DNA from 2 places in the Vibrio sp. KUL78 genome. Region 2 is predicted to be linked to the other one. Evidence: predicted binding sites of a transcription regulator. Region 2 holds the regulator's gene; the other holds the start of a gene.
What was found. Region 2 encodes CRP, which controls carbon source genes, mostly activating them, when cyclic AMP is high. Its sites were predicted from a motif close to TGTGANNNNNNTCACA; they were not measured.

Region 1 (4,428 bases), 300 kb from region 2:
CCATGGGCAAGAGGATACTCAAATTATCAATGCCGACACTGGCGCGCAGCATTGCCCTTATCTGAATAAGGAAGATATCAGGGTGATCCAGTGTGAAGCGGATACCCCGCCAGCCCAAAAATGGGTTGTCTTCATCAATTGGCAGATACGGCAGCGCTTTATCTCCACCAATATCCAGTGTTCGCATCACAACTCGCTTGCTTGGATAAGCGCTCAGGACAGAACGATACTGATGTAGCTGCTCTTCCTCAGATGGAAACTGCTGCTGAAGCAAGAACGAGATCTCGGTTCGATATAATCCAACACCGTCTACGTTCTTATTAATAGAAATACTGGTATCGGCACTCAAACCTGCGTTGAGCATCACTTGGATACGCTGACCATCTTTGGTAGCAGCTTCTAGCCCCGCGGTTGACTCCACCATCTGAGACAACTCAGATTCTTCCGTTACCAACTCACGATATTCAGAGAGCAATTCATGGCTCGGGTCAGGGAATATTTCACCGCTGTACCCATCAACGATACCGAGCTTGCCACTAAGCAGTGCAGGGTTGGTGTTTACGCCCATTACAGCAGGAATGCCCATTGCACGCGACAAAATCGCTGCGTGCGAGTTGGCAGCCCCCTCAAGAGAGACGACTGCGAGCAGTTGTTCTTTTGGGATAGAAGCGAGAATCGAGGCGGTGAGTTCTCGAACGACAAATATCACCGGCTCACTAAATTCATGAATCGGGTATTCAGTATCATGTAAGAAAAACAGCAGGCGCTGTCCAAGCTCTTTCACATCCTGTGCACGTTCACGTAGATAGACATCAGACATTTTTGCAAAGCGATTGGCATAGCTTTCAACCACCTGTCTTAAGGCCCAATCGGCCTTATCGCCTTTTTGAATCTGCGCCTTGAGATCATTTCTCAACATTGGATCGTTGAGCAAGTGGGTAAAGAGATCGAATATGGCTAACGCGTCTTTGTTCAGCTCGAGATCGAGCTTTTTACGCATACGCTTAAAATCGGCCAGCGCATTCTCAATCGCCACAGAAAGAAGCTCTTGCTCTCTAGCAACATCCAAGGTGGAGGCGGGAAAAACATCACTAAGATCAGGCTGAGTGTTGTCCCACCAAATCGGGCCTATGGCCACACCGGATGACGCACCAATACCTTTAATCACAGGGACTGCGTTATCGTCAAAGAATCCATGTCCTTGAGCGATGGCGTGGGCTATCAAAACCGCAACCTGCGCAGCCAGCGTGACAAGGAAAGACTCTTCCATTTCACTAAACTGACGGGATGTTTTTTGTTGCACGACCAATACGCCAAGTACTTGCTTGCGATGAATAATTGGTGTGCCTAAGAAGGAGTGGTAGACATCCTCACCAAGTTCTGGGAAAAACTTGAAAGCAGGGTGTTTAGCAGCTTCGGCTAAGTTGATAGGCTCTGCTGTGCGCTTCACCAACCCCACTAAGCCTTCATCAAAACCAATTTGGATCGTGTCGCCCTCAAAGGTGAGGCCTTGCGTGGCCATCAACTCCAAGCGCTGCTTATCTTTGTTAGCAAGGTAAATAGTGCAGCACTCGGTGTTCATGGCTGCACATGTTTGTTGTACTAACATCTCGAGGGCCGCATGCACGTCTTCAACTTTTGAAACGTGCTCAACTATATCCCTTAGTTGCGATAGCATACTTACCCTCTTCGATGCTTTCTTTTGCCTTTAAATTTTCGTTCCTTAAACGGCATTGCCAAGGATGCAAATTCTTTCATCGCTCGACGATAGACATCACGCTTAAAAGAAACGACTTGTCTTACTGGGTACCAATAGCTCACCCAACGCCAACCATCAAACTCAGGGGTATTACCGCGCTGCATGTTGATCTTGGATTCATCACAATCCAGACGCAGTAAAAACCATTTCTGTTTTTGCCCAATACAGACAGGTTTCGAATCCCAGCGAACCAAGCGCTTGGGTAACTTATATCTTAGCCAATGGCGACTGACCGCAACGACCTTGACGTCGTTCTTAGTGAGCCCCACCTCTTCATACAGTTCTCGATACATGGCCTCTTCAGGGGATTCACCTTCGTCAATACCGCCCTGAGGGAACTGCCATGAGTGTTGTCCGTATCGTTTAGCCCAGAAGACCTGACCATGGTTGTTACAGATTACAATACCAACATTCAGTCGGTAACCATCGCCATCTATCACTGGCCAACCTCAATTAAATTTTCATTACCTTGATTTTTCCACATATCCCCAACTTGAGCAAACTTAAGGATGTGTAAATTTGAACAATTCCCAGTTCTTTGAAAGCCATTGGATAAGATTCGAACAAAACGCTAGTTATCAACACAGCAATGAGACCTAGACCACATTTATTCACCTTTTCTGTGAATAACTGTGTGCAGAATCTTTGATCTCTAGGAAAAACTCAACTTAGTATAAAAGCCCTATAAAAGCCAACAATGTACCAATTAAATTTTATTAGCATAAATTCAGTAACTTAAAGAAGTATCAATCATTTGTTTTTGAACTAGCTATTTAAAAATTAACGAAAAGATCAGATCGGTTAAAGATCAACCACAAGCTAAATTATCCACATCAAATTTGATAAGATTCATACAAACCCTGATATATCAAGCGTTTTATAGGCATAGTACCACTGATTATTTATACATAAGTCGATAAATCACCGGTATTTACCATCCCACCTGTGGATAAGTTATTAATAGATCAACTTTCCACCAGAGTGATCTCTTTTTGTACAGAGCACAAATACGCTAACGTGGTAAACTCAATCTCGTTTATCCAGCCAACTGTACTAGCAAACATGAAAACGACTCCAGCTACAGAATCAGAACTGCTCGAACGTGCTCGCAGCATCGCAGGTGTGTCATTTGGCGAACTTGCCGAGCAAGCAAATATGAAAGTGCCTGAAAATCTCAAACGAGATAAAGGCTGGGTGGGACAACTTCTCGAATGGCATCTTGGCTCACGGCTGGTAGTAAGCCGGTTCAAGACTTTCCAGAAATCGGTGTCGAGCTCAAGAGCATTCCTGTCGGCTACAACGGTAAACCTCTAGAATCAACTTTTGTGTGTGTTGCGCCCTTGACTGGCATCACAGGTTTGACTTGGGAAACGAGTCACATCAGAAACAAACTATCTCGCGTGCTATGGCTGCCGGTTGAAGGTGAACGTGAAATTCCGGTCGCAGAGAGACGAGTGGGTTCTCCACTTATCTGGAGTCCGTCAGAAGAAGAAGAGACGCTGCTGCGCAATGACTGGGAAGAGTTGATGGATCTTATCGCGCTTGGCGGGGTCAACCAAATAACAGCCAGAAGCGGCGAGGTATTACAAATACGTCCGAAAGCCGCCAACAGCCGCGCTAAAACCGAAGCTTATGGTGCGAGCGGACAGCCAATCAAAACCCTACCTCGAGGCTTTTACCTCAGGGCAAAGTTTACTAGCTACATACTAGATACTTATTTTGCCTAACATCTGCCCTGGTTTTCAATGCAGATTCAGTTCAATGTCGCAATACCGGTTCATCTCAGCGCTTCCGCACTCATCATAGGCATTATGAAGTCGCAAATATGCCTTCTCAACGCCTAGACGGGTCAGAGCTTCTTTTACCGAGTCTAAAGACTCGTAATGGATCGGCTCATCGTCTTCTTTGATCGGTTCAAGTTTGTGCTTGTATTCCACTGCAAGTAGATAGTGTGAAATATCAGCACAACCAATTACGAACACTCTAGGCGGTTTATAAGAATCTTTGTGGTGTCCATGTAACCATCGATCGAGCTGATGCTTTTGCATAGTCCACCTCCTTCTCTTTTGTGGATAATGCTTTACTGATAACTCTCAGTTTAGCCAATAAGTGGCTAGTTGCGCATTTATTAAACAGATCTTTTATAAAAACGGGGTATAGTGGAATCAAACAACGACAAGCAAGGATGGCTCAATGAAATACCACAAGCTCCCACATTCTTCGCTCGAAGTGAGCAAAATCTGTTTAGGTACCATGACCTTTGGTGAACAGAACAGCAAACAAGATGCATTTGACCAGTTGGATTATGCCGTTGAGCGTGGCGTCAATTTCATTGATACCGCAGAGATGTATCCCGTCCCACCTAAACAAAAAACACAGGGATTGACCGAGTCCTATATCGGCGACTGGTTATCTCACTCAGACAAGCGCCAAAAAAGTTATTGTCGCCACAAAGGTTGCAGGCCCGCGTAACGTGCCTTACATCCGCGATAATATGAGCTTAGATCGACGTAACATTCACCAAGCGATCGATGACAGCTTAACGCGCTTGAAGACTGACTATATCGACTTGTACCAATTGCACTGGCCACAACGGAAAACCAATTGCTTTGGCCAGCTGAATTACCCCTACCCTGAAGGCAATGAGGAAGTCACACTTATTGAAACGC
Region 2 (4,428 bases):
CAGTCTCAGGCGCCCGCGTTTTTGGTTAGAAGAGACCCTGCCAAGTTATTACCAGCATCTGATTGACTAGCCAAAAAGAGCAACCACTCCCTTTGTGAATCAGCAGTGGTATAATCGTGCGGTCATAGAATTGAGAGGTATTTATGATCATCCCATGGCAACAAATTGACGCAGATACGCTGGATAACCTTATTAAAGAGTTCGTGCTGCGAGAAGGCACCGACTATGGTGAGTCGGAAGTGTCGCTAGACGACAAGGTTCGCCATGTTCGCAACCAACTCGAAAGCGGTGAAGCCGTCATCGTGTTCTCTGAGCTGCACGAGACCGTCGACATTAAATCTCGTCGCTCGCTGTAATTTTTCGGTAGCGACGTAAGTAGCTGCTATATTGAAAGGCTATTGAACTGAAATTGGCCCACAAGGTCTAACTCCTTATGTGAGTTAGCAAATTTATAACGACAATTACAAATACACAGGAAGTGTTATGTCAGCAAAACACCCGATCATTGCTGTAACGGGCTCCTCTGGAGCTGGAACGACAACAACGTCAGAAGCATTCCGCAAGATGTTCAACATGATGAGCGTCAAGCCTGCGTTTATTGAAGGTGACAGTTTTCACCGCTTTACGCGTCCAGAGATGGATATCGAGATCCGCAAGGCGAAAGAGCAAGGTAAACACATCAGTTACTTTGGGCCTCAAGCCAACGACTTCCCCGCCCTAGAAGAGTTTTTTCGCAACTATGGGCAAAATGGTACAGGTCAGTTTCGCCGCTACCTGCATACCTTTGATGAAGCCGTACCCTACAACCAAATGCCAGGCACCTTTACCCCATGGCAAGACCTGCCAGAAAATAGCGATGTACTGTTTTACGAAGGCCTGCATGGCGGCGTCGTCGACGGTGATGTGAATGCCGCTCAGCACGTTGACCTACTCATTGGCATGGTGCCTATCGTTAACCTTGAGTGGATTCAAAAGTTTGTCCGAGATACCCGCGATCGCGGCCACTCAAGAGAGGCGGTCACCGATTCGATTGTTCGCTCAATGGATGACTACTTAAGCTATATCACGCCACAGTTTTCGCGCACTCACATTAACTTCCAGCGCGTGCCAACCGTCGATACCTCCAACCCGCTCAACGCCAAAGGCATTCCGAGTTTGGATGAGAGTTTTGTGGTGATTCGCCTGCGTGGTATCAAGAACGTCGATTTCCCTTACCTGCTCGCCATGATTGATGGCTCATTTATGTCTCGCCACAACACCATAGTGGTCCCAGGGGGTAAGATGAGTTTTGCGATGGAATTAATCGTCAGACCAATACTTCAACAGCTCATAGAAACCGGCAAAATAGGTTAGGTTTTGTGAGCCGAATCTCGATGATTTTTTATACCGTGATCATGTGCACAGTTTTGTATAGATAAATGGGCTTATGACACGATTAAAATCAAGAAAAGTGGCGCAAAAAAGGATACTATTTCTTTGAAACAGAAGATCGCTTGCGCCATCTTCAAAGTGCTTTTATGCTAGTAAGTCTTAACAAACGGGCTTGCTAACAAATATGGAAAGCAGCAAGCATACCCTGCAGAGGAAGTAAGATATATGGTTCTAGGTAAACCTCAAACCGACCCAACGTTAGAGTGGTTCCTTTCACACTGCCACATTCACAAGTATCCATCGAAGAGCACGCTTATCCACGCGGGCGAGAAAGCAGAGACGCTTTACTACATCGTAAAAGGTTCTGTAGCGGTACTTATCAAAGATGAAGAAGGCAAAGAGATGATCTTGTCTTACCTTAACCAAGGTGACTTCATTGGTGAACTAGGCCTGTTCGAAGAAGACCAAGAACGTACAGCATGGGTACGAGCAAAATCACCTTGTGAAGTTGCGGAAATCTCATTCAAGAAGTTCCGTCAGCTTATCCAAGTTAACCCAGACATTCTAATGCGCTTATCTGCTCAGATGGCAAGTCGTCTACAAGTGACTAGCCAAAAAGTAGGTGACCTAGCGTTCCTAGACGTAACGGGTCGTATTGCACAGACGCTACTAAACCTAGCGAAGCAACCAGATGCAATGACTCACCCAGACGGCATGCAAATCAAGATCACTCGTCAAGAGATTGGCCAAATCGTTGGTTGTTCTCGTGAGACAGTAGGTCGTATTCTTAAGATGCTAGAAGAGCAGAACCTGATTTCTGCACACGGTAAGACTATCGTGGTTTACGGTACTCGTTAAGAGCGCGTCGCAAGATTTAAAAAGCCACCTTCAGGTGGCTTTTTTTATTTTTGGGGTTTGTTATTTTTGGAGACTACTGATGCGTACTCTCAAAAATTTTGTCCGCCGATGCAGCAACAAAACCTTGATAGTAACTGCCATCGGCTAGCTGGTAACGCTTGGCAAACTCATAGAAGCCACCAGGAATCACCTGGTCACCATCAGTAAATGCCACGGACACTTTGTCTGCCATCGTCGAGGATTGCTCCAAAAGAACCTCTGGTGAGCCTTTTACCTCGCCACCCGATTCATTTATCGCAAATCCTGCATCACGAAGGTGCTGGTTTACGCCAACAACCTCTGCAAAGCGATCAAGCTGGTTCACGCTCACCGTAAAGTGATTCGCGCCATAACCATGAGCGGCAAGCCATGAAGCGTACTCACTTTCTTGCGCCAGTGTTTGGAAGTCTTGATAGCTTAGATCCCACAAGCGGCCACCATATAAGAACTCAGCAGAAGTTAGCTTAGCACTGTCCACCTGCGCCACTAGCTTAGCCACGATATCTTGTAGCGATTGAGAGCACTCTTCCACTCGCAATTCGCTGATAAACACCTTAGGAAGCAGAGCATTGCTATGTTCTAGGTGAATCGCGGTCAGCTTTTTGGATTCAAAATCGTAATGGCCACTCACCTCGTAACCAAGGTCTAGAAACGGCTTAGCCAGCGTGTCGATACCGAGCGGTGCGACATTAAAGGTTCGCAGAGCAATATGGTCATTGATGAGAGACTCATCTTCTCTCAGCAAGTCATGAACCTTGTGAGCTGAAGGACATAAGCGAGTAATGTAGTCTTGCCACAAATGGTCAAATAACGCGTCAACAGTCATAACCCACTCCTTATAGTTCGATGCCAGGGCTCAAGGTCGCAGGAAGAACGGTGTTATCGCCTTCCATTGATGCCATAGGGTAAGCACAGTAATCCGCTGCGTAGAACGCACTTGGGCGAAGGTTACCAGAAGCACCTGGGCCACCAAATGGCGCATCACCGCTCGCGCCCGTGAGCTGACGGTTACGGTTTACAATGCCTGCTCGGATGTGGTCTGTGAAGTATTGCCACTCCTCATCGCGCTCTGAGATAAGACCTGCCGATAGACCAAATCGAGTGTCGTTAGCCAGTTCTACCGCTTGCTCTAGGGTCTCGTAGCGCACCAGTTGTAGCAGCGGCCCAAAGTACTCTTCATCAGGAAGCTCAGCGATATCTGTCGCATCTAGTAGTGCTGGGGGTTACGAACGCCGCATTCAAGCGTTTTGCTTCGACTAAGCTCTTACCGCCCAGCTTCACCAGTTCAGCTTGCGCTGCAATAATATGGTCAGCGGCCTGCTCTGAGATCTGCGGTCCCATAAATGGCGCTGGCTCTGCAAACGGCTCATCAATGCGAATCTTCTTAATGGCTGACACTAAGCTTTCTACTAATTGATCACCTTTTTCACCAAATGGCACATAAAGGCGTCGTGCGCAGGTACAACGCTGTCCGGCACTGATGTAGGCTGATTGCAAAATGGTGTACACCGCTGCATCAATATCACCAAACGCTTCACTGACAACAAGTGGGTTGTTACCGCCCATCTCAAGCGCCAGCATCTTTCCAGGTTGACCAGCAAATTGACGATGAAGAATATGACCTGTATTAGCACTACCCGTAAACAACACGCCATCGATGCCCTTTGAATCAGCAAGAGCAATACCGGTTTCTTTACCACCTTGAACCAGGTTAATGACACCGGCAGGCAGTCCTACCTCTTCCCACATTTTCATCGCTATTTCACCCACCAGTGGCGTTTGCTCTGAAGGCTTAAAGACTACCGTGTTCCCTGCCAATAAGGCCGGTACGATATGACCATTCGGTAAGTGACCAGGGAAGTTATAAGGGCCAAACACTGCCATAACACCAAGGGGCCTGTGACGGAGGACAATTTGGTTTCCAGCAGCTTCGCGTTGGCTCTCGCCTGTACGTTGGTGGTAGGCACGAATCGAAATGGCAATCTTACCGGCCATTGCCCCCGCTTCAGTGCGCGTTTCCCATAGCGGCTTGCCGGTTTCTTTGGCAATCGCAATGGCGATCTCTTCACTACGCTCTTTAACCTTGTCGGCAAACGCCAGCACAATAGCCTCACGCTCAGCGAACGGTCTTTTTTTCCACTCAACAAAGGCTTTGCGAGC

Region 1: a site for CRP is predicted at 2,350-2,365, ahead of rppH (RNA pyrophosphohydrolase). Genes of this name have one in related genera too.

Annotation. Positions count from the first base shown of each region.
Region 1 covers NZ_AP045837.1:2,946,993-2,951,420, forward strand. Annotated here, with positions in the region: gene ptsP (phosphoenolpyruvate--protein phosphotransferase) at 1-1,678, opposite strand, end outside; gene rppH (RNA pyrophosphohydrolase) at 1,681-2,199, opposite strand; partial or broken gene mutH (DNA mismatch repair endonuclease MutH) at 2,822-3,486, shown strand; gene AC6I8Y_RS13755 (DUF6482 family protein) at 3,502-3,807, opposite strand; partial or broken gene AC6I8Y_RS13760 (NADP(H)-dependent aldo-keto reductase) at 3,953-4,428, shown strand, end outside.
Region 2 covers NZ_AP045837.1:3,243,065-3,247,492, forward strand. Annotated here, with positions in the region: gene AC6I8Y_RS15095 (hydrolase) at 1-70, shown strand, start outside; gene AC6I8Y_RS15100 (YheU family protein) at 144-356, shown strand; gene AC6I8Y_RS15105 (phosphoribulokinase) at 484-1,353, shown strand; gene crp (cAMP-activated global transcriptional regulator CRP) at 1,597-2,229, shown strand; gene AC6I8Y_RS15115 (DUF1338 domain-containing protein) at 2,303-3,094, opposite strand; partial or broken gene astD (succinylglutamate-semialdehyde dehydrogenase) at 3,105-4,428, opposite strand, start outside.